DNA from 3 places in the Enterobacter sp. UPMP2052 genome. Region 3 is predicted to be linked to each of the others. Evidence: predicted binding sites of a transcription regulator. Region 3 holds the regulator's gene; each other region holds the start of a gene.

Evidence for each region. The regulator Fur, encoded in region 3, represses iron uptake genes when iron is present. The targets are predictions, from matches to a motif close to ATAATAATGAGAACNACTATCAA.
Region 1: a site for Fur is predicted at 5,161-5,183, ahead of fes (enterochelin esterase). Genes of this name have one in related genera too.
Region 2: a site for Fur is predicted at 3,197-3,219, ahead of feoA (ferrous iron transporter A). Genes of this name have one in related genera too.

Annotation. Positions count from the first base shown of each region.
Region 1 is NZ_JBSKJR010000001.1:2,136,984-2,145,046, reverse strand. It holds gene sitB (iron/manganese ABC transporter ATP-binding protein SitB) at 1-182, shown strand, start outside; gene sitC (iron/manganese ABC transporter permease subunit SitC) at 179-1,036, shown strand; gene ACWKX3_RS09960 (metal ABC transporter permease) at 1,033-1,872, shown strand; gene entD (enterobactin synthase subunit EntD) at 1,835-2,503, opposite strand; gene ACWKX3_RS09950 (TonB-dependent siderophore receptor) at 2,738-4,987, opposite strand; gene fes (enterochelin esterase) at 5,238-6,440, shown strand; gene ACWKX3_RS09940 (MbtH family protein) at 6,451-6,663, shown strand; gene entF (enterobactin non-ribosomal peptide synthetase EntF) at 6,660-8,063, shown strand, end outside.
Region 2 is NZ_JBSKJR010000005.1:124,787-132,849, forward strand. It holds gene ACWKX3_RS15465 (YdgH/BhsA/McbA-like domain containing protein) at 26-295, shown strand; gene feoC ([Fe-S]-dependent transcriptional repressor FeoC) at 331-567, opposite strand; gene feoB (Fe(2+) transporter permease subunit FeoB) at 580-2,898, opposite strand; gene feoA (ferrous iron transporter A) at 2,929-3,156, opposite strand; gene ACWKX3_RS15485 (Tex family protein) at 3,491-5,821, opposite strand; gene greB (transcription elongation factor GreB) at 5,909-6,382, opposite strand; gene ompR (osmolarity response regulator transcription factor OmpR) at 6,615-7,334, shown strand; gene envZ (two-component system sensor histidine kinase EnvZ) at 7,331-8,063, shown strand, end outside.
Region 3 is NZ_JBSKJR010000001.1:2,035,360-2,043,422, forward strand. It holds gene seqA (replication initiation negative regulator SeqA) at 1-230, opposite strand, end outside; gene ybfF (esterase) at 414-1,187, shown strand; gene ybfE (LexA regulated protein) at 1,317-1,604, shown strand; gene fldA (flavodoxin FldA) at 1,760-2,290, shown strand; gene fur (ferric iron uptake transcriptional regulator) at 2,582-3,028, shown strand; gene chiQ (ChiQ/YbfN family lipoprotein) at 3,172-3,501, opposite strand; gene chiP (chitoporin ChiP) at 3,544-4,941, opposite strand; gene glnS (glutamine--tRNA ligase) at 5,390-7,057, opposite strand; gene nagE (PTS N-acetyl glucosamine transporter subunit IIABC) at 7,231-8,063, opposite strand, start outside.

The DNA of each region.
Region 1 (8,063 bases), 100 kb from region 3:
ACACGGTGATGGTCAAAGGCACCGTGCTGGCGAGCGGCCCGACGGAAACCACCTTCACCGCAGAGAACCTTGAACGCGCGTTTAGCGGCGTGCTGCGCCACGTGGTATTGAGCGGCTCGGAGGAGCGCATCATCACCGATGACGAGCGGCCCTTTGTCACGCACCGCCGGGAGGGAGCATGAACGCGCTGCTGGAACCGTTTGGCTATGAGTACATGCTCAACGCGATGTGGGTCTCGGCGATGGTGGGCGGGCTATGCGCGTTTCTCTCGTGCTACCTGATGCTCAAAGGCTGGTCGCTGATCGGCGATGCGCTGTCGCACTCGATTGTGCCGGGCGTTGCGGGAGCGTATATGCTCGGGCTGCCGTTTTCGCTCGGGGCGTTTTTATCCGGTGGGCTGGCGGCGGGCAGTATGCTGTTTCTTAACCAGCGCAGCCGCTTGAAGGAGGATGCGATAATTGGCCTGATCTTCTCCTCCTTCTTCGGGCTGGGGCTGTTTATGGTGTCGCTGAACCCCACCTCCGTGAACATCCAGACTATCGTGCTGGGCAATATTCTCGCCATCGCGCCGGAAGATATCCTCCAGCTGTCGATCATCGGCGTGGTATCGATGCTGGTCCTGCTGTTCAAATGGAAGGATCTGATGGTCACCTTTTTCGATGAGAACCACGCGCGGGCGATCGGCCTGCGTCCGGAACGGCTGAAGATTTTGTTCTTCACGCTGCTGGCGGTCTCGACAGTGGCGGCGCTGCAAACCGTCGGTGCATTCCTGGTTATCTGCCTGGTGGTGACGCCCGGCGCGACGGCGTGGCTGCTCACGGACCGTTTCCCGCGGCTGCTGATGATTGCGGTTGCCATCGGGAGTATCACCAGCTTCCTCGGCGCGTGGGCGAGCTATTATCTCGACGGCGCGACCGGCGGCATTATCGTGGTGGCGCAGACCCTGCTGTTTCTGCTGGCGTTTGTCTTTGCGCCGAAGCACGGCGTACTGGCTAACCGCCGACGGGCGCTTGCGGCGCTGGAGGTGCAGCCATGATGACCCTGTTACTGGAACCCTTCCAGTTTGCGTTTATGAACAACGCATTGCTGATTTCGCTGATGGTCGCCGTTCCCTGCGCGCTGCTGTCAGTATTCCTGGTGCTGAAGGGCTGGGCGCTGATGGGAGATGCCATGAGCCACGCGGTCTTCCCCGGCGTGGTGCTGGCGTGGATGGCCGGTCTGCCACTGGCGGTCGGGGCTTTTGTCGCCGGGCTGTTCTGCGCGGTGGCAACGGGTTATCTCAAGGACAACAGCCGCATCAAGCAGGACACCGTGATGGGCATCGTCTTTTCCGGTATGTTCGCCGCCGGGCTGATTTTGTACATAGCCGTGAAGCCGGAAGTGCACCTCGACCATATTCTGTTTGGCGATATGCTGGGCATTAACGGGGCGGACATGCTGCAAAGCGGCATCGTCGCCGCGCTCATCGCGCTGGTTATCGGCGTGAAGTGGCGGGAGTTTCTGCTGTTTTGCTTTGATTATCAGCAGGCGCAGGCCAGCGGATTACGCACGCGCTGGCTGCACTACGGCCTGCTGTGCATGGTTTCGCTGACCATTGTCGCCACGCTGAAAGCGGTGGGGATCATCCTGTCGATTTCACTGCTGATTGCCCCGGGGGCGATTGCGGTGCTGCTCACCCGACGCTTCCACGTCGCACTGCTGGTGGCAGTGGCGGTCTCCGGGCTGGTGTCGGTCTGCGGGGTATATCTCTCGTTCTTTCTCGACAGCGCGCCCGCGCCGACCATCGTGGTGCTGTTCGCGCTGGTCTTTATTGTCACCTTTGCGGCAACCAGCGTTAGCGCGAAGCGGCGGGAACGGGCGGGAGCAGTGTGATCAGCGTGTTGCCGTCGCGCAGCCAGTACAGCGTGAAGGCATCATCCTGCGCAAACCCGGCCAGCGGGCGGGTCAGCGCCAGCGTCAGACTCGTCTCGTCGAGCGCCGTGACGCGGGCGCTGTCAAAGCCCATCATCGCGTGAACCTGTGAAAACAGCGCCTTAAAGAGGCTCTCTTTGGCGCTAAACGCCAGCGTCAGCGCCTGCGCAAACGGCAGGGCGGCGTGGCGCAGCAACGCGTCCTCGGCGGGACTCACTATCCCGTCTTTGATCTCCTCCGCTTCGTCATCCGCGAGGATGATTTCCCCGTCGATACCCGTTAGCCCGCTTTGCGTGACAACGGCCAGCGCCCGCGTGGCCGTATGACTGATGCTGCCCGTCACGCCGACAGGCCACAGCGGCTCCCCGCTGCTGCCGATAGCCGGTATGGATGTGATGCCGTAGTCCCGCAGGGCATGGGCGGCGGCGAGGCGGCCGGCCAGGTGTTCGGCTTTCCGTTTGGGCGCGGCGTGAGCCAGCGTATCGTGATGGGGAAGCCAGAGAAGATCGGCGTCGGTGACGGTTGCAGGGTTGAAGATGATTTGATGGACCGCGTGTCCGGCAAGACGAAATGTGGAGTGGGTGGTGCGCATATTTTTGTCCTGACGTTGTGGAATAGTGCGGCCTGATGCCCTCACCCCGACCCTCTCCCACAGGGAGAGGGAGAAAAACGAAACCCCGCTCGCTCTATCAACTCCCTCTCCTCTTAGGGGAGAGGGTAGGGGTGAGGGGGAACATGCGGCCTGATAGCGCCACCCGGGCACTCTACCTCAAAAACAAGAGCAAAAATTAAAAACGGCAACCGAAGTTGCCGTTTTGCGTTCACCTTAGAAGTGCGTATTCACGCTCATGTACCAGGTTCGGCCTGGTTCATTATACGTATAGGCACCCGCCCCGTACATATACGCCCCGGTAGTGGCGTTGCCGGTAGTCTGGGCATTCCCCGCGCGCCACTGGCGCTTGTCGAACACGTTATCCACGCCGCCGGTCAGGCTGACGTTTTTGGTCACGTCCCAGGTCGCGCTCAGGCCAACAATGCTGTACGGGCTGACTTCGTCTTTCTCAGACCCGGTAACCGGCTGGCCCTTGTAGTTGTACTTCTTCGGCTGCTGCTTGCCGTACCAGGTGAAGGTCGACTGCAGGGAGACATCCTGACGCACCTGCCAGCTCAGCGTAGAGTTCAGCGTGTACTCCGGGATAATCGACAGACGGTCGCCGGTCTCTTTGTTCTTACTCTGCAGCATGTAGGTAATGTTGTTGGTCCAGTTGATCGTGTCGCTGACCGGCACGTTCAGGGAGCCTTCAAGACCTTCTACCACCGCTTTCGGCACGTTTTCCCACTGATAGATATCGGTGGTCACTTTGCTGGTGGATGTCTGGCCGATTGGTGCATAGCCCGCTTCAATCTTGTCGCGGTAGTCGTTGCGGAACCAGGTCACACCGGCCAGCCAGCCGTCGTGTTTCCACTCAAGGCCAATCTCTTTGTTGATGCTGGTCTCGGCTTTCAGATCGTCGTTACCCATCATGTAGCAGCCCACGCCGTCGGAACTTGCGTAGCAGCCCTGGCCTTTACTGTACAGCAGGTAGTTCGGGTTGGTCTGATACAGGCTCGGGGCTTTATAGGCGCGCGCGATACCCATCTTCAGGGTGAAGTCGTCGCCCAGACCTTGCGACAGGTTCAGGGACGGGCTCCAGTTGTTGCCAACGATGGTGTGATGGTCGAAGCGCAGCGCCGGGGTCAGCATGGTGCTGTCGGTCAGCTCCATGTTGTTCTCGGCAAACAGCGAGAAGATCTCCGCCGAGGAGTACGGGCTGCGATCGTCGCTCATGCCGGGAATGGTGCCGCCCTGCTGGGCCTGCGTATTAGAGGTCGAGTCCTTCATACGCTGCTGGTTCCACTCGGTGCCGAGCGTCAGGTTCTGGTTGACGAGGAAATCAATGGGCAGGTTGATCTCACTGTGCAGCATCACGTCGGCCAGGTCGGTGTCGGTGAATTTATTGCTGTTGAACAGACCTTCAAGGCCGCCCGCCAGGCCTTCGCCCAGACGCGAGTTGCGGGTGTGCTCGTACTGCGCCCAGTTGCTGGTGGTAATGCCGTTATCCCAGCCGCCGTTCCAGGTCACCGCGAAGTTCTGGCGATAAATACGGTTAGTCTCTTTACCGTAGTTTTTCTTCACCAGGCCGCTTGAGCTGTTGTCGTTGTTGGTGTTCTGGGTGTCGCCGGCGTAAAGGTTGTTCTGGCGGCTGTAGCCCGCCTCTAACTCCAGGGACTGCATAGGCGCAAAGTCCCAGCGCACCACGCCGTTGATGTCTTTGTTCTCGACCCCTTCACGGCCTGCCGGCAGCGTGTCGGCGTAGGCACCGGTACGGTCGGACTGATGGCCCTGGTTAATGTCCCATGCATCGGCCTGGGTTTTATCGAGGTTACCAAACATGCGGAAGCTGAAGTCGCCGCCCAGTGGGCCGCTCAGGCTGAAGTTGGTGCGCTTGGTAGACCCTTCGTCCTTGTGTTCCGGGGCGTTCAGGTAGGTGTTCCAGGAGCCATGCCACTGGTCATCGAATTTTTTGGTGATGATGTTCACCACGCCGCCTGCCGCACCGTTACCGTAGCGGGCTGCAGCCGGGCCGCGGATCACTTCGATACGTTCGATCATCTCTGGCGGCACCCAGCCGGTGTCACCGCGGGTATCGCGCTCGCCGCGCCAGCCGAGTCGGATCGAGTTGCGGCTGGTAACGGGCTTGCCGTCGATCAGGATCAGGGTGTTTTCCGGCCCCATGCCGCGAATGTCGATCTGACGGTTGTTGCCGCGCTGGCCGCTGGTAGAGTTACCGGTCAGGTTGACGCCCGGCATGGTGCGGATGATTTCGGCGACGTCGCGAGCGGGCGGGTTTTTACGGATTTCATCAGCCGTGATGGTTGATACGCCGGGTGCCTGCAGGTTCTGCTCTGCGGCGGTGATCACCATCGTGTCTTCGTGCTGCGCGCTGGCGGCGGTGTCGTCAGCCAGCGCAGGCATCGCGACGCCGTAAATCCCTAAGTTGACCAGCAAGGCCAGGGAGTGAATCTTCTTATTCATTGTACGTCCTGCTTTTCGCGCCGCATCCCCTGGTCTCCGTTCCCGAAAGGGAGAGGAGGCGGCATGTTGTCACCCGCCATTGCGTAAGCAGCCCTGTCCTCGAGCGCACACAATTCGTGGCATGATTAATTTATGAGCGCGCTTCCCACAGCGCGGGCACTACGCTATTGCAAATGCAAATAGTTATCAATAATATTATCAATAATTTTTGTCTTACAACAAAAAATGACTCGTTAAACATGAGGTTATAGTGACGGCGTTAACAACGGGAAGTGAAGCCTGGTGGCAGTCGAAAACCGGGCCGGAGTGGGTCCGCGATGGAGAGAAGTATCGCGTCACGTTCTGGTGGCGCGATCCGGCGGGCACGCAGGCCACATCGGCGACGCAGCGCGTCTGGCTCTATATCACTGGCGTCACCGATCACCATCAAAATGCTCGTCCGCAGTCTCTCGAACGCCTTCCCGATACCGATGTCTGGCAGTGGCGGGGCGATTTCAGCCCCGAATGGCGCGGCAGCTACTGTTTTATCCCTTCTGATAACGAACACGATTTTGCCGATGCGGTGTTTGCAGGCGAACAGCCGGACCGCATGGCGCTGCGTGAAGGCTGGCGCAAGCTCCTCCCGCATGCGGTATCCGACCCGCTGAACCCGCAGAGCTGGCGCGGCGGGCGCGGTCACGCCGTCTCGGCGCTCGAAATGCCCGAGGCCCCGCTACAGCCGGGCTGGAACCATCCTGAAACGCCTTACACCCAGCCTGTTTGTATTGAATGGAATAGCGCGCGGCTGGGCAACTGCCGCCGTGTCTGGATTTTTACCACCGGTGACGCCAGCCCCGAACGCCCGCTGGCGGTGCTGCTCGACGGCCAGTTCTGGGCCGAAAGTATGCCCGTATGGCCTGCGCTGACGGCGCTTACCGCGGCACGCCAGCTGCCGCCTGCGGTTTACGTGCTGATCGACGTCATTGATACCGCGCACCGCAGCCGCGAACTGCCCTGCAACCCTGCGTTCTGGCTGGCCGTGCAGGAAGAGCTTCTCCCGCAGGTGAAAACCATGACGCCCTTCAGCGACCGTGCCGATCGTACCCTGGTGGCGGGGCAGAGCTTCGGCGGGCTTTCCTCCCTTTATGCGGGCCTGAACTGGCCGCAGCGGTTTGGCTGCGTGCTCAGCCAGTCCGGCTCCTTCTGGTGGCCGCACCGTGGCGCGCAGCAGGACGGACTGCTTATCGAACAACTCAAAGCGGGTGAAATAACCGCACACGGGCTGCGCATTGTCCTTGAGGCCGGGCGCAACGAGCCGCTTATCTTCCGCGCAAATCAGGCGATTTACGCCGAACTACAACACACACAGCAACCGGTTATCTGGCGTCAGGTTGACGGCGGACACGATGCGCTTTGCTGGCGCGGTGGGCTGACGCAGGGGCTCATGACCCTCTGGCAGCCGCTTATTCACTAACGGAGTCTGTATGGAATTCAGCAATCCTTTCGATAATCCGCAGGGACAGTTCGCCATTTTGCGTAACGACCAGGCGCAGTACAGCCTGTGGCCGCAGCAGTGCGATCTGCCCGCAGGCTGGCACGTGGTCTGCGAGCCGCAGTCTCAGGAAGCGTGCCAGCAGTGGCTGGCCGAACACTGGCAAACCCTTGTGCCGTCTCATTTTGCGAAGGAGAGCGCATGAACCGTCTTCCTCTCGTCGCCGCTCAGCCGGGCATCTGGATGGCAGAGCAGCTCTCCTCCCTGCCAAACGCCTGGAGCGTGGCGCACTACACCGAGCTTAAGGGCGATATCGACGCGCCGCTGCTGGCAAAAGCCATCGTCGAGGGCATGATGCAGGCCGATACCCTGCGCACGCGTTTCACCGAAGATAACGGCGAAGTGTGGCAATGGGTTGATGAATCGATGATTTTAGCGGAACCGTCCGTAGTGCGCGTCGGTTCGCATGACGAAGCCGTGGCGCTGATGGAGGCCGACCTTCAGCAAAACCTGCGCGTGGACGGCGGTCAGCCGCTGGCGTTTCATCAGCTGATTCAGGTAGGCGAGGGGCACTGGTACTGGTATCAGCGCTATCACCACTTAGTGGTGGATGGCTTCAGTTTCCCGGCCATTACCCGCCAGATCGCCGCGATTTATCGTGCCTGGAAAAACGGTGAAGCTACCCCAGCCTCGCCGTTCACGCCGTTTGCCGAGGTGGTGGAAGAGTATCAGCGCTATCGCGACAGCGACGCATATCAGCGCGACGGTGCCTTCTGGGCCGAACAGCGCAGGCAGCTGCCGTCTCCGGTCTCGCTTTCCGCCGCGCCGTTGCCGGGCCGCGCGGCCACCACCGATATTCTGCGACTGAAAATGGATGCTGACCGCCACGCGTTTAGCCAGCTTGCGCAGGCTGCAGGGCAGGTGCAGCGTACCGATCTGGCGCTTGCGCTGGTGGCCCTGTGGCTGGGCCGCCTGACCGGGCGACTGGACTACGCCGCCGGGTTTATCTTTATGCGCCGCATGGGATCCGCAGCGCTTACCGCCACCGGGCCGGTGCTCAACGTGCTGCCGCTGGCGGTAAATATCGATCCGCAGGCGCGCCTGCCGGAGCTGGCGCTGCGCCTGGCGAACCAGTTAAAAAAAATGCGCCGTCATCAGCGCTACGACGCCGAGCAGATCGTCCGCGACGCCGGGCGTGCGGCGGGAGACGAGGCGCTGTTTGGCCCGGTACTGAACGTCAAGGTGTTCGATTACCAGTTGAATATCGACGGCGTGGAGGCCACCACCCACACGCTGGCGACCGGCCCGGTTAACGACCTTGAACTGGCGCTGTTCCCGGACGAGCAGGGGGGGCTGAGCATTGAGATCCTCGCCAATAAACAGCGCTACGATGAGGCGACGCTTAAGCGCCACGTCGCGCGCCTGAACGCGATGCTGGCCCAGTTTGCGGCCAATCCGGACCTGCGCTGCGGTGAGGTCGAGACCGTTTCGGAACCAGAGTACGCACAGCTCGCGCGCATCAACGACACCGGGCATCACGTACCGGCAACCACGCTGGCAGCACTGGTCGCGGAGCAGGCGAGCAACACGCCGGACGCCCCGGCG
Region 2 (8,063 bases), on a different contig from region 3:
CAACAATCCTAAGGAGAGTCGGGTTATGAAACTTGTTACAGGTATTGTCACTTCTCTGGTTATTGGGTCTCTGTCATTTGGCGTGTTTGCGGCAGAAGAGCTGCAAAAAGATAAGGTCAAAGAGATGAATCTGACCAAGGTGGGGGAGATCACCACGTCTGACACCACAGCACCGATGGATGCGAAGCGCGAGCTGTCCAAAAAAGCGGATGAGCTGGGCGGAAAATACTACGTGATTACCAGCGCGCAGAAAGACACCAAAAACGTGCATGCTACGGCTGAAGTCTTTAAGTAATACAACAGAGCCGGGCAGTTACGCCCGGCTCTCGCTTAACGCAGCGCCCACCACTCCCTGAGGCAGGCCTTTCCTTCAGGACAGCTTTTGCAACTGCCCGACAGGCAATCGTTCGGCTCTTCCTGAATACGCACGGCTTTTCCCATGGCTTCCAGCCTTTCCAGCATGGCATCGATCATCGGTTGCGGCGTATGCAGGTTGATGCTCATCTGTTTTGCCTCCATCCGTCCCTGTAATGCCAGTAAATCCCGAACCTGAATTAACGATGCCATGGTGTTCACCTCTTAATGACAGTCGCCAGCCGGGCTGTTGCAGCAGGTGGCGGGGGTTTTACGGGTCGCCAGCAGGTTAACGTCAACGCGGCTACGCGCCCGACGCAGCAGGCCGATAACAACCACGTTGAACAGGATCACCGCCAGAATGCAGACCAGGCTGTAGCGCGGATGCTGGCTGAAGTTAGCCGCCTGATAAAACACCGTCGACAGCGAGTACGCGATGTTAAGCCCCCACAGTACGGAGAAGCCCATCCAGCCGCGGCTGGATTCACGGGCAATCGCCCCCATCACGGAGATGCACGGAATGTACAGCAGCACGAAGATCAGGTAGCTGTAGGCCGCTGAGGCGCTGCCAAACTTCTCGCTCATCACGCCCATGGCACCGGTGGCCATTTCGCCGTCGCCTTTACTGGCTTCGATGGGGTTTGCCAGAACGCTCAGGCTAAAGGTGTCTTTCAGGCTCTGCCAGGTCTCATCCACCGCGCCGAGCAACTCGTCACCGAGGTGAAACTCTGCCGGGTTAAACGCCTGCTCCTGAATGTTTTCAGCGGTGTAGAGGGTGTTGAGCGTACCCACAACCACCTCTTTTGCCATCGCCCCGGTGAACAGGCCCACGGTCGCCTGCCAGTTATCTTCATGCACGCCAATCGGTTTGAACACCGGCGTGATGACGCGGCTGACGGAGGCCAGCGCGGAGTCGTTGATGTTATCTGCCGCTTGCCCGCTCAGGGTGAAGCTGTTCAACGCGCTCAGGAAAATACTGACAATCACGATAACTTTACCGGCACGCAGTACGAAGCCTTTCAGGCGCTGCCAGGTCTGGATCACCAGGCTCTTAAGATGCGGCACGTGGTAAACCGGCAGCTCCATCACAAACGGCGACGCTTCACCGCGCATGATGGTGTGTTTGAGCATCAGGCCGGTCAGGATCGCCATCACGATGCCCAGCACGTACAGCGAGAAGACCGCCAGCGCACCCTGCTGGCCAAAAAAGGCCGCCGCAAAGACCGCGAAGATAGCCAGTCGTGCGCCGCAGGACATAAACGGTGCCATCATGATGGTCATCAGACGTTCACGCGGGGCATCGAGCGTGCGGGCGCCCATCACCGACGGGACGTTGCAGCCGAAGCCGACAATCAGCGGTACGAAGGATTTACCCGGCAGGCCCAGCGCCTGCATCAGACGGTCCATCACGAACGCGGCGCGGGCCATGTAGCCGGAGTCCTCAAGGAAGGAGAGGAACAGGTACATCATGCCAATCTGCGGCACCAGCGGCAGAACGGTATTGATACCGCCGCCCAGCCCTTGGGCGAGGAAGATGGTCAGCCATTCCGGGAAGCGCAGGGTGTAACCCAGCCACTGAATGCCGTGCACGAAGATCGCAACCGATCCGGCGTCGAAAATAGGCTGTAACGCACCGCCGATGTTAATGGCGAGCAGGAACATGAGGTACATCACGAGCAGGAAAACGGGCAGGCCGAGGAAACGATTGAGGACAATTTTATCAATCGCGGCGGTAAAGCGGCTCGGTTCTGCCGTTAACGCGTTGCTGACCACGTCGCAAATGGCCGCGATGGCCTGATAGCGCGCATCCGCGATATGTAGAGCCGGGTCGTCGAATTCGTCGTTGAGACGCGCCAGCGCAACGTCCAGCTTATCCGCCGCGTTGCCCGCATAGGCGCGGCTGTAAATATCGCCTTCCAGCATCTGCAGGCCGAGCCACTGGCGCTGGCGGGCGGGCAGGGTGCCGTCCATTGCCTGTGCCAGGGCGCTGGCTTCGCGCAGCAGCGGCCGGGCGTAATGCACCAGCTCAACGTCGCTGTTTCCGGTATGACGGTCAATCGCCAGCTTCAGGGCATCAATGCCGCGAGCGCGGGTCGAAACCAGCGGCACCACCGGGCAGCCCAGACGGGCAGAGAGCGCATCAATATCAATACGCAGGTTCTGCTTTTCCGCAATGTCGAGCATGTTGAGCGCGACGATGCAGGGAATGCCCAGCTCAAGCAGCTGCAGCGTCAGGTAGAGGTTACGCTCCAGGTTGGAGGCGTCCACGACGTTAATCAGTAAGTCTGCATCGCCGCTCAAAATATAGTGGCAGGCGATCTGCTCATCGAGCGAGGTTTGCGAAGAGATGGTGGTTAACGAATAGGTGCCGGGCAGGTCAACTAACGTTACCTGATTATCCGTGGTCGTGAATTGACCCTCTTTTCGTTCTACCGTTACGCCTGCCCAGTTCCCCACGCGCTGACGTGCGCCGGTAAGCTGGTTAAATAAGGTTGTCTTGCCGGAATTAGGATTGCCAATTAAGCCAATAGTTAATTTTTTCATTGTAATAGACTCACTGAAACCGCTGGCGTGTTATCGGGATAAGGGTTCGACTTCAATTAATGCGAGGTCTTTTTTACGCAATACCAGATTGACGCGTCGGGTTTCGATATGAACGGGATCGCCCAGGGGCGCAACGCGTACGACCTGGAATGACGAGCCGGGGAGCATGCCCAACGACAGCAGCTTCTGCCGATAGGCCGGGCTAATTTCACGGGTAAAACCGGTAATTTTCCATGCACTGTCTGGTGTAAATTGCATAATGCCTGATTCCACGGAAGGTTAAATAATCTACTACAGGATGATAATGAGAATAGTTTTTATCAGCAATAATAAAAATGTGACGGGATGTTGTTGGTGCAATTAATTTCGCGCCAGTTTGACCTTGCTCAATATTAGTGATTTTAAGAAATGAAGCGCAAAAGGGTTATTTGTTAAAGATGTGATAAATAGTGGTGTAAATACGGATATACAACCGGTTTCATATTTTTTATAAATGAGTGAGGACTTAATTATTTAATTTTCTGCGATCTGTATGCCGGGCCTACAAAAATCGTAGGCCCGGTAAGCGCAGCGCCACCGGGCGTTTAGCCACTTAGCGCTTCTTACCCATTGCCGCCGCCAGCGCATCCATCATCGCGCTGTTGCCAGCCGGTTGTGCCTCGCGACCGCGTGGTTTTGCCGCTTTGGCCGCCGGGCGCTGCTGTTCGCGGCCACCGCCGTTGCTGCCACGGCGCGCGTTGGTTTCGCCAGGCTGCTCGTCCAGACGCATGGTCAGGGCGATACGCTTGCGCTGCAGATCCACTTCCAGCACCTTCACCTTCACGATGTCGCCCGCTTTGACCACGGTGTGCGGATCTTCCACGAACTTGTCGGCGAGGGAGGAGATGTGGACCAGGCCATCCTGATGCACGCCGATATCGACAAACGCACCAAAGTTGGTGACGTTGGTCACTGCGCCTTCCAGCACCATGCCCGGCAGCAGGTCGTTCATGGTTTCGACGCCGTCAGCAAAGGTGGCGGTTTTAAATTCAGGACGCGGATCGCGGCCCGGCTTTTCCAGCTCTTTGATAATGTCCGTCACGGTCGGCACGCCGAACTGTTCGTCGGTGAAATCGACCGCTTTCAGATTACGCAGCGCGCTGTTATCGCCCATCAGATCTTTCAGCGCCTGTTGGGTGGCCGCCAGAATACGCTCCACGACAGGATAGGCTTCCGGGTGAACGGTGGACGCATCCAGCGGGTTGTCGCCATGGTTGATACGCAGGAAGCCCGCACACTGCTCAAAGGCTTTCGGCCCCAGACGGCTTACCTTCAGGAGCTGCTGGCGGTTCTTGAACTGACCGTTCTCGTCGCGCCAGGCCACAATGTTCTGCGCCATCATGCGGGTTAAGCCCGCTACGCGCGTCAGCAGGGGAACGGAAGCGGTGTTGAGGTCTACGCCGACGGCGTTAACACAGTCTTCTACTACCGCATCCAGCTTGCGTGCCAGCTGCGTCTGGCTCACGTCGTGTTGATACTGGCCCACGCCGATGGATTTCGGGTCTATCTTCACCAGCTCCGCCAGCGGATCCTGCAGACGGCGGGCAATTGAGACGGCACCGCGCAGTGAAACGTCGAGATCCGGGAACTCCTGCGCCGCCAGTTCGGACGCGGAATAAACGGACGCGCCCGCTTCGCTGACGATGACCTTCTGCGCCGTGACTTTCGGGAACTGCTTCTGTACATCCAGGTAGAACCGCTCGGTTTCGCGTGACGCGGTGCCGTTACCGATGGCAACCAGCTCAACGTTGTACTTCTCGCACAGCGCCGCTACCGCAACAGCCGCTTTGGCTGCCTGGCCGGTATGCGGATAGATGGTGTCGGTCGCGACCAGCTTGCCGGTCCCGTCAACCACCGCCACTTTCACGCCGGTACGCAGGCCCGGATCGAGGCCCATGGTCGCGCGCAGGCCCGCCGGCGCGGCCATCAGCAGGTCGTGCAGGTTACGGGCAAAGACGTTGATCGCCTCGTCTTCCGCACGCTCGCGCACGGTACCCATCAGCTCGGTTTCGAGGTGCATCAGCACCTTAATGCGCCACGTCCAGCTCACCACGCCTTTACGCCAGGCATCTGCCGGGGCGTTGTTCAGGCGCAGGCCGAGGTGGTCGATGATGATCTGCTCGCAGTGGCTCTCTTTTGGCGGCTCGTCGAACTGAGGGTCGGCATTCAGGGAGAGCTGCAATACGCCTTCGTTGCGGCCGCGGAACATGGCCAGCGCGCGGTGCGACGGCGCGGTAGAAATCGGTTCGTGATGGTCGAAGTAGTCGCGGAACTTCGCGCCTTCTTCCTCTTTACCGCTGACAACGGTCGAGACGATGTGGGCATTCTTCCACAGATAATCACGCACTTTGGCGAGCAGCGCCGCGTCTTCAGAGAAACGCTCCATCAGAATATAGCGTGCGCCATCGAGCGCAGCCTTGGTGTCCGCCACGCCTTTATCGGCGTCGATAAATTTCGCGGCTTCGGTGTCCGGATCGTGAGAGGGGTCGTTCCACAGCAGATCGGCCAGCGGCTCAAGACCTGCTTCGATCGCAATCTGCCCGCGCGTGCGGCGCTTTGGTTTGTACGGCAGATAGAGATCTTCTAATTCGGTTTTGCTGAGGGTGCCGTTAATGGCTTTTTCCAGATCGCTGGTCAGTTTGCCCTGTTCGCCGATGGATTTCAGGATGGCCTGACGTCGGTCTTCCAGCTCGCGCAGGTAGCCCAGGCGGGTCTCCAGATTACGCAGCTGTGTGTCATCCAGACCACCGGTGACTTCCTTACGATAACGTGCAATAAACGGCACGGTGTTCCCTTCATCAAGCAGGCGAACGGCAGCTTCTACCTGTTCGGCTCTGGCCTGAATATCACCCGCAATAATGCGGCAGAGCGACTCTTTCATCATGGCTTTATCATCTGTTGGGTCGAAAAATCAGGGGATAGTTATACGGGCTGACACGGCAAAATGCCAGCCGTGGAGGGCGCTCTCGGACTATTTAACGTACTCGATTTCGTTCACGTACCAGCTCGCTTCCCCGCCAGGGGTCTGGACAACGGCTAAATCGCCCACTTCCTTTTTCAGCAGGGCGCGGGCCATGGGGGAATCGATGGAGATGTAATCCTTACGACCAAAAATTTCATCGTAGCCGACAATCCGAAAACGCAGGGTGTCGCCGTCGTCATTCTCTATTTCCACCCACGCGCCAAAGAACACTTTGCCCTCCTGCTGCGGGGAGTAATCGACGATTTTGAGGTGTTCGAGGCATTTCGTCAGGTAGCGTACGCGGCGGTCGATTTCGCGCAGCCGCTTTTTGTTGTATTGGTAGTCAGCATTTTCGCTGCGATCGCCCAGGCTCGCAGCCCAGGTGACTTTTTTGGTCACTTCCGGACGCTCTTCGCGCCACAGGTAATCCATCTCTTTTTTGAGCTTCTCGTACCCTTCGCGGGTGATCAGGGGCGTTTTCATGGTGTGACCTTCTGACTCGACATCGTTGCAAACCTTTCGCACATTACGTATCACATAAAATAACAGACAGTGTAAATAAGGGTTTATGTGATGATGTGTGCAGATAAGCTGCTGTTAAATATGCTTTGTAACAATTTCGACTAGAATTTATACCAGAATTCGCTGGTCGAATACGTGCACTTTTTTAGAATACGCTGTTATTAAACGATCCGAACCTTTGGGAGTACACATAATGCAAGAGAACTATAAAATTCTGGTCGTGGATGACGACATGCGCCTGCGCGCGCTGCTCGAACGTTATCTGACCGAGCAGGGCTTCCAGGTTCGTAGCGTGGCGAACGCCGAGCAGATGGACCGTCTGCTGACTCGCGAATCGTTCCACCTGATGGTCCTCGACCTGATGCTGCCGGGCGAAGACGGCCTCTCTATTTGCCGCCGCCTGCGTAGCCAGAGCAACCCGATGCCGATCATCATGGTGACGGCGAAGGGCGAAGAAGTTGACCGTATCGTGGGCCTGGAGATCGGCGCTGACGACTACATTCCAAAACCGTTCAACCCGCGCGAGCTGCTGGCCCGTATCCGCGCCGTGCTGCGCCGTCAGGCGAACGAACTGCCTGGCGCACCGTCGCAGGAAGAGGCGGTTATCGCCTTCGGCAAGTTTAAGCTGAACCTCGGCACGCGCGAGATGTTCCGTGAAGACGAGCCAATGCCGCTGACCAGCGGTGAGTTTGCCGTCCTGAAAGCGCTGGTGAGCCACCCGCGTGAGCCGCTCTCCCGCGATAAGCTGATGAACCTGGCGCGTGGCCGCGAATACTCCGCAATGGAACGTTCCATCGACGTGCAGATCTCCCGTCTGCGCCGCATGGTGGAAGAAGATCCGGCGCATCCTCGTTACATTCAGACCGTATGGGGTCTGGGCTACGTCTTTGTCCCGGACGGCGCTAAAGCATGAGGCGAATGCGCTTCTCACCGCGAAGCTCGTTTGCCCGCACTCTGCTCCTGATTGTCACCTTGCTGTTTGTCAGCCTGGTGACAACCTACCTGGTGGTGCTGAACTTTGCGATCCTGCCGAGCCTCCAGCAGTTTAATAAGGTTCTGGCGTACGAAGTCCGTATGCTGATGACCGATAAACTGCAGCTGGAGGACGGCACGCAGTTAGTTGTTCCCCCGGCGTTTCGCCGTGAAATCTACCGTGAACTGGGCATTTCGCTTTACTCGAATGAGGCGGCGGAAGACGCGGGTCTGCGCTGGGCGCAGCACTATGAATTCCTCAGCCAGCAAATGGCGCAGCAGCTGGGTGGCCCAACCGAAGTGCGCGTTGAGGTCAACAAAAGCTCGCCCGTCGTCTGGCTGAAAACCTGGCTGTCACCCAACATCTGGGTGCGCGTCCCGCTGACTGAAATCCATCAGGGCGACTTCTCTCCGCTGTTCCGCTATACCCTTGCGATCATGCTGCTGGCGATAGGGGGCGCGTGGCTGTTTATCCGTATACAGAACCGACCGCTGGTTGACCTGGAGCACGCGGCGCTGCAGGTCGGTAAAGGGATTATTCCACCGCCGCTGCGCGAGTATGGTGCGTCGGAGGTGCGTTCGGTGACGCGCGCCTTTAACCACATGGCGGCAGGCGTGAAGCAGCTGGCGGACGACCGCACGCTGCTGATGGCGGGGGTGAGCCATGACC
Region 3 (8,063 bases):
AGCAGCTCGCGCATCGCGCGCACTTTGTCTTTCACCGGCGCGACGGCAGGTTTTGCTTGTGCGGTAACACTCGGCTGAGAGACGACATCTTTAGTGGCTGGGGTAGCAGGCTGTGCGGCGGCGGAAATTTTGAGCATACGCCGTAAAATGTCGGACGCGCTCTCCCCGATATGCCGCGTCTGGCTGGCAATATACTGATAGAGTTCGTCATCAACTTCGATTGTTTTCATCTTAATCCAGTGCGATATCTTATCTGAATACAAGTCGTTGGGATTATAGGAGCAAATCCCAACAGCGGATAGCGTCAAACCAGGTTGGCGGCAAAAGTCGGATTAAACTGGATCCTTGCAGCCGGGCGGCAGAATGGACAACATGATACCCTAACCTGACATACGTAAAAAAAGAACTTTGCCATGAAATTGAATACCCGAGCGCAATCTGCACAATCGCCGAACAATAATTCTCCCATCGTACTGGTTCACGGCCTGTTTGGTAGCCTGGATAACCTGGGCATACTGGCGCGCGATCTGGTTGCCGATCATGACATTTTGCAGGTCGATATGCGTAATCATGGCCTTTCCGGGCGTTCGCCTGACATGACTTACGCGGCGATGGCGCAGGATTTGCTGGATACGCTGGATGCACATCAACTTGAGAAGGTCACTTTAGTCGGGCATTCCATGGGTGGCAAAGCGGTGATGGCGCTGACGGCGCTGGCACCGGAACGTATTGCTGGCCTGGTGGTGGTTGACGTGGCCCCCGTGGATTACGACGTGCGTCGCCACGACGAGATTTTCGCGGCGATCAATGCGGTCACGGAGTCTGGCGTGTCTACCCGTCAGCAGGCCGCAGCCGTCATGCGTGAACACCTCGATGAGGAAGGCGTGGTGCAGTTCCTGCTTAAATCCTTTGTCGACGGCCAGTGGCGTTTTAACGTCCCGGTACTTTGGGATCAGTATGCTCACATTGTCGGCTGGCAGCCGGTTCCCGCCTGGCAGCACCCTACCCTCTTTATTACCGGCGGCAATTCACCCTACGTGACCGAGGCGTACCGCGACGCACTGCTGGCGCAGTTCCCACAGGCTCGCGCGCACGTCATCGCCGGGGCGGGCCACTGGGTTCATGCAGAAAAACCGGAGGCGGTCCTGCGCGCTATCCGCCGCTATCTTACTGATACGGCGAATTGATTAAAAAGAGAGCGACTGGAAGACAGAGGGCTTCCAGTCGTTGGCGTGTCGTTTTCGGTGATGTATGATGGCGCGCTTATCGCCCGGGCATTAACAGGGCGGCTTGTTTTCCCCCGAAGTCTCTGAATCATGGCCAAAGAACAAACGGACCGTACGACACTAGACCTGTTCGCGAATGAGCGTCGCCCGGGACGACCCAAGACGAATCCGCTTTCGCGTGATGAACAGCTGCGTATCAATAAACGCAACCAGCTTAAACGCGATAAAAATCGTGGGCTTAAGCGTGTCGAACTGAAGCTCAACGCTGACGCTGTCGATGCGCTAAACGAGCTGGCCTCCGCCCGTGATATCAGCCGCAGCGAATTGATTGAAGAGATGCTGATCGCTCAGCTCAACGCGTTACGCAGCAAGGCATAAGTCTGAAAAACCCCCGTATTTCCCTTTTCATGTAGCACAGAGTGCAGTCCTGCGCGATAGCTGTTTCCGCAGGGTTGCCAGTTCTGCTATTATTGCCCTTATCCGTGGACAAATTGCGCCACCATACCATTAAGTTTCAAGAGGTTATTTTACTCATGGCAATCATCGGCATTTTCTTCGGCAGTGATACCGGCAATACCGAAAATATCGCAAAAAACATTCAAAAACAGCTCGGTAAAGACGTTGCCGATGTACATGACATCGCCAAAAGCAGCAAAGAAGACCTCGAAGGTTATGACATCCTGCTGCTGGGTATCCCGACCTGGTACTACGGCGAGGCGCAGTGCGACTGGGACGATTTCTTCCCGACGCTCGAAGAAGTGGACTTCAACGGCAAGCTGGTCGCCCTGTTTGGCTGCGGCGACCAGGAAGATTATGCGGAATACTTCTGTGATGCGCTGGGCACCATCCGCGACATCATTGAGCCACGCGGCGCGGCGATTGTCGGCCACTGGCCAACGGCGGGCTACCACTTTGAAGCGTCCAAAGGCCTGGCAGACGACAACCACTTCGTGGGTCTGGCTATCGACGAAGATCGTCAGCCAGAACTGACCGCTGAGCGTGTCGAAAAATGGGTGAAGCAGGTCCGTGAAGAACTGAACCTCGACGACATTCTTAACGCCTGATTTTCCTGCGGCGCAACTGCGGTTGCGCCCGCATGCCAGGTAAAACCGATTAAATTAATTGCTACAAACTTTTAACTTTTTCGCTCAGACCTGTACAATATCCCCCTGATAAAAAGTGGGCTCCATCGAACAAGTTTGTTGGTGATACCACGTTTTTATAAGCATACTTTGCCTGAGACTTGCAGTTTTCATTTAGCCATGGCAGTTCTATAATGAGACGCATTATCCCAGGTGCATTTTCTGTCACTTCTTCTTTTGAAGTGAAACGTTTAGCAACAGGACAGATTCCGCATGACCGACAACAATACCGCATTAAAGAAGGCTGGCCTGAAAGTAACGCTTCCTCGGTTAAAAATCCTTGAAGTGCTTCAGGGGCCAGACAATCACCATGTCAGTGCGGAAGACCTTTACAAGCGTCTTATCGACATGGGCGAAGAAATTGGGCTGGCAACCGTTTATCGTGTGCTGAACCAGTTTGATGACGCGGGCATTGTTACCCGTCATAATTTCGAAGGCGGTAAATCTGTTTTCGAGCTGACCCAGCAACACCACCACGATCATCTGATCTGCCTCGACTGCGGCAAGGTCATTGAGTTCAGCGATGATTCTATTGAATCACGCCAGCGTGAAATTGCCGCGCGCCACGGTATCCGTCTGACTAACCACAGCCTGTACCTGTATGGACACTGTGCGGAAGGCGATTGCCGCGAAGATGAGCACGCGCACGACGCGAAATAAGCAAACTTTCATACTCTGAGCCAGCCGCAAGGTTGGCTTTTTTTTTGCCTTAAAAAGCCCAGTGGCGCTGCGCTTACCGGGCCTACGGGCGATGACACCTCTGTAGGTTCGGTAAACGCAGCGCCACCGGGCGTCAAACAGCGCTATTGGTTATTATTACGAATTTCCTGCCAGATCTTATCGCAACGCTTCTCGACTTCCTGCTCGTTACCGGTCTGACGCGCCTGAATACAGGCCTGGTAATCCATCACGCGGACATTCTCCTGCGTCGCGAACTGTTCATGCGCTTTCTCTTTCTTCAGCACATTCAGCACGCTCTGGCAGGCTTCAACTTTCTCCGGCGAGCCTTGCGCGGTATTGATACAGGCGCTATAGGCCTCTTTCAGACGCGAATCTTCTTTCGGGGCCTGAGGCTGCGCACAGGCCACCAGCCCTGTTGCCAGCATCGCGACCATGACTACTTTTCTTTTCATCTGCCGTCTCCGTTTCGGCGGGCCACGCCCGCCGGGGTTTCATCAGAAAATAGTGAATGGCGCGATGACCATGAATTTCACGTCACGTTCATCCTGGAAGATATTGCCGTAACCGCCCGCATAGCTTGGGATATCGGAGTGGTTGTCATACTGCGTGAAGTGCAGTTTGAACATGGTGCCCTTGGCACGCCCGTCCTGCAGGGTGTAGCTAGCATCCAGACTGTAGGAGGACTCTTTCAGGCGGTAATTAGGATCGTAGTACGCATCCGGGGTTGCCATATCAGCAGGCTTCGCGTCCCACGCGTAAGCATAAGAAGCACCGACCGCCCAGCCTGGCAGATTCCAGTTTTTCAGGTCATACATTGCACCGAAGAAGACGGCTTTTTCACCGTCGGCGTTGAAGTCAGAGCGGTTATCCCACCAGATATCCAGACGACCGTTTGATGAGGCGTATGTTGGGGTCATACGCTGCAGGAAGTAACCCTGCTGCCCTTCCGCCTTCACCCACGTCCCTTCCAGACGCAGGTCAACCTGGCCCACCTTGTAACCGAAGGTCAGCGCCTGCAGCCATGCGGTACCGTCGTAGATATCGTTAACGGTGCCGTTGCTGGCTTTATCACGCGTGCCATAGAACTGATAGCTGGTGCTCAGCGGGCTGCCCACAACGTCGAATTTGTAGCTGGCTTTCGCGAAATACTGATCGATATAGCCTTCAGCCTGTCCGAAGGCGGCTTCCAGTACCAGGTCGTTTTTGAAGTCATACTTCGCACCCAGGGAGTGGAGGTAGTCCACTTTAGTGGTTTTATCGTTCTGGTAGAACTTATCCATCTCAATGTGCCACGGCGCTTTGTACTCGTTGGTCCACATATAGGAGAAGCTCAGCGCCCCGGCGTCACCGTAGTCAAAATTGGCCCCCGCTTCTGCGCCCTGATAGGTACCCGGCATGAAGCTCCAGTGTGGGGCTAGCAGCGTCTGTCCGGTTGGCTGAATATAACCTGCGCGCGCCCATACCGGGCCGTATTTGAATTTCGCCGCGGCCTTATAGAGGCTGATGCCGCTCTTATCCCCGGACCAGTCTTCGTCATAGGCTTTATTGCTGGAGGAGAATGCGATTTCGTTCGGGTGACCGCTGTCGCCGTTTTCCGCCATTTCTATTGCGGTAAACGCCGCAATATCCAGGCCAAACATATCCGCGGCATAACCCGACTGGAAGTCCAGGTTGGCGTTCCAGGTGGAGTGTGAAAGGTTGGTTTTGTATTTGTCTTCAGTGACGTCTTTACGGTCACGCTCACGCTGCCAGTAATAAATTCCGCCCGTGAGGGTTGAATCATCAATGAAACCTTCTGCTTTAGCCTCTGGCGCAATCACCAGGCCCGACATTGCTGTCACACCGGCAATTGCCAGCGCCAGCGCACTACGTTTGCCACTGAACGTACGCATAGATTATTCCTCTTTGACGAATTAAAAACGCCTGAACGGCGAAAAATATAAAAAGACCTAATGGTCAGGGGTAGTTAGAAATACCCTCGAATTAACTACCGTCTTTAGGTTATTTTTCGCGACGCGAATTATCAATGCTTTTTCGTGGGCAAAACTCAGGATTATGACGAAGTGCACATAATTAGTAGTGCTTTGTAACATTTACGCCGAAGCGAGTAATGGCGGGGGGAAGCGCGATTTTTCAATGGCTAAGGGTTAAAAAACCTGTCTGTTAATTCCTCTTTACTGTTTTCGGGTATATACAAACTTTATTTAAAAAAATAAGTAGCACCGCATTGACCAGTTATTTTGACTTCCGTTATTAAAAGCGTTCTTTAACGGCATGATCGTTAAATAAAAAAACGCCGCAATTAGCGGCGTTTGTTTCTGATTGACCAGTGCAGCGATATTATTCGCCGATTTTGGCCCAGGTATCGCGCAGACCGACAGTACGGTTAAATACCGGTTTTTCCGCAGTGCTGTAGCGGCTGTCCAGGCAGAAGTAACCCTCACGTTCAAACTGGAACGCTTTGCTGGTTTGTGCGGCTTTCAGCGACGGTTCGGCAAAGCCCTGCTTGATCACCAGTGATTCCGGGTTAATCGTTGACAGGAAGTCTTCCGCAGCGCCTGGGTTAGGCACGCTGAACAGACGGTCATACAGGCGGAACTCAACCGGCAGCGCGTGCGATGCGCTCACCCAGTGGATAACGCCCTTCACTTTACGGCCATCCGCCGGGTCTTTACTCAGCGTTTCGGCATCGTAAGAGCAGAAGATGGTGGTGATGTTGCCTTCCGCGTCTTTTTCGACGCGCTCGGCTTTAATCACGTACGCATTACGCAGACGGACTTCTTTGCCCAGCACCAGACGCTTGTACTGCTTGTTGGCTTCTTCGCGGAAATCCGCGCGATCGATCCAAATCTCACCGCTAAACGGCACGTCACGGGTGCCCATTTCAGGCTTGCTCGGATGGTTCGGCATCGTCACCATCTCGCTCTCACCCTGCGGGTAGTTTTCGATAACAAGCTTAACCGGGTCGATCACCGCCATCGCGCGCGGAGCGTTTTCGTTCAGATCTTCACGGATGCAGGATTCCAGAGAGGCAATCTCAATGGTGTTGTCCTGTTTGGTCACGCCAATACGTTTGCAGAACTCGCGGATAGAGGCAGAGGTGTAACCCCGGCGGCGCAGACCAGAGATAGTCGGCATACGCGGGTCATCCCAGCCTTCTACATGCTTGTCGGTTACCAGCAGGTTCAGCTTACGCTTGGACATCACCGTGTATTCCAGATTCAGACGAGAGAACTCGTACTGACGCGGGTGCACAGGGATGGTGATGTTATCCAGCACCCAGTCGTACAGACGACGGTTGTCCTGGAACTCCAGAGTACACAGGGAGTGCGTAATGCCTTCCAGCGCATCGCTGATGCAGTGGGTGAAGTCGTACATCGGGTAGATGCACCACTTGTTCCCGGTCTGGTGGTGTTCCGCGAACTTAATGCGGTACAGCACCGGGTCGCGCATGACGATGAATGGCGAGGCCATATCGATTTTGGCACGCAGACAGGCCTTGCCTTCTTCGAAGCCACCGGCACGCATTTTTTCAAACAGCGCCAGGTTCTCTTCTACGCTGCGGTCGCGGTACGGGCTGTTTTTGCCCGGCGCGGTGAGCGAACCGCGGTATTCACGGATTTCGTCAGCAGAGAGCTCATCCACATACGCCAGACCTTTATTGATCAGCTCAACCGCATAGGCGAACAGCTGATCAAAATAGTTAGAGGAGTAGCAGATATCGCCCGACCAGTTGAAGCCCAGCCATTGCACGTCGTTCTTGATAGACTCAACGTATTCGATGTCTTCTTTTGCAGGGTTAGTGTCATCGAAACGCAGGTTGCACTGTCCCTGGTAGTCTTGTGCGATACCAAAGTTCAGGCAGATAGATTTCGCGTGGCCGATGTGCAGGTAGCCGTTTGGCTCCGGCGGGAAACGCGTATGAACCGTGGTGTGCTTACCACTGGCCAGATCTTCATCAATGATCTGACGAATAAAGTTACTCGGGCGGGCTTCTGCCTCACTCATCGTGGATTCCTCAAAGCATAAACAACGTATAACGGCATATGATCTTATAAGCCGGACGTAGTGACAACCTTTAAAACGTCTATTGAGAATAAAATAATGGGGACAATAACCGCAAAAAAAAGCGGCGGAGGTTATCCCCCCGCCGCTTAAGGCATGACTCTACTCAGGAGCGATTACTTGCCTTTAATCTCATACAGTGGGGTTTGGCCCGCAACGACCTGACCTTTCGCCTGAATGACCAGGCCGCTGAAGTCGTCGATGTTGCTGCAAACCACCGGGCTAATCATCGAGCGCGCGTTGGCGTTCAGGTAGTCCAGATCCATTTCCAGAATCGGTTGGCCTGCGACCACTTCAGCCCCCTCTTCCACCAGGCGAGTAAAGCCCTGGCCGTTCAGCGCCACGGTATCGATACCCATGTGGACAACGATCTCCGCGCCGTTTTCGGTCTCAAGACAGAACGCGTGGTTTGTGTTGAAGATTTTCACGATGGTACCAGCTGCCGGAGACACCACGGTTTTTTCCGTTGGTTTAACAGCGACACCGTCACCGACCGCTTTGCTGGCGAACGCTTCGTCTGGCACCTGCTCAATCGCTACCACTTCACCGGTCACCGGAGAGACCAGGGCAGCGATGGTTACCGCATTTGGCACAGCCTGCGGTTTCACCACCGGAGCGTCAGCCACTGGCGCGCTATCCGTTGAGGCGGCAGCTACCGGCCCACGGGCAACCACTTTTTTCATTTCATCGCCGATAGATTCGGCTTTCGCACCCACGATAACCTGGATGGTTTGTTTGTTCAGTTTCACCACACCAGACGCACCCAGACGTTTGCACATTGCATCGCTGACGCGCGCGGAGTCGGCCACGGTCAGGCGCAGACGGGTAATACAGGCATCAATGGCTTTCAGGTTATCGGTACCACCCACAGCGGCAATGTAGTTGGTTGCCAGCTGGGTTAAACCTTCTTCGGTATTGCTGTTTGCTTCACTGGTCACAACGTCGTCTT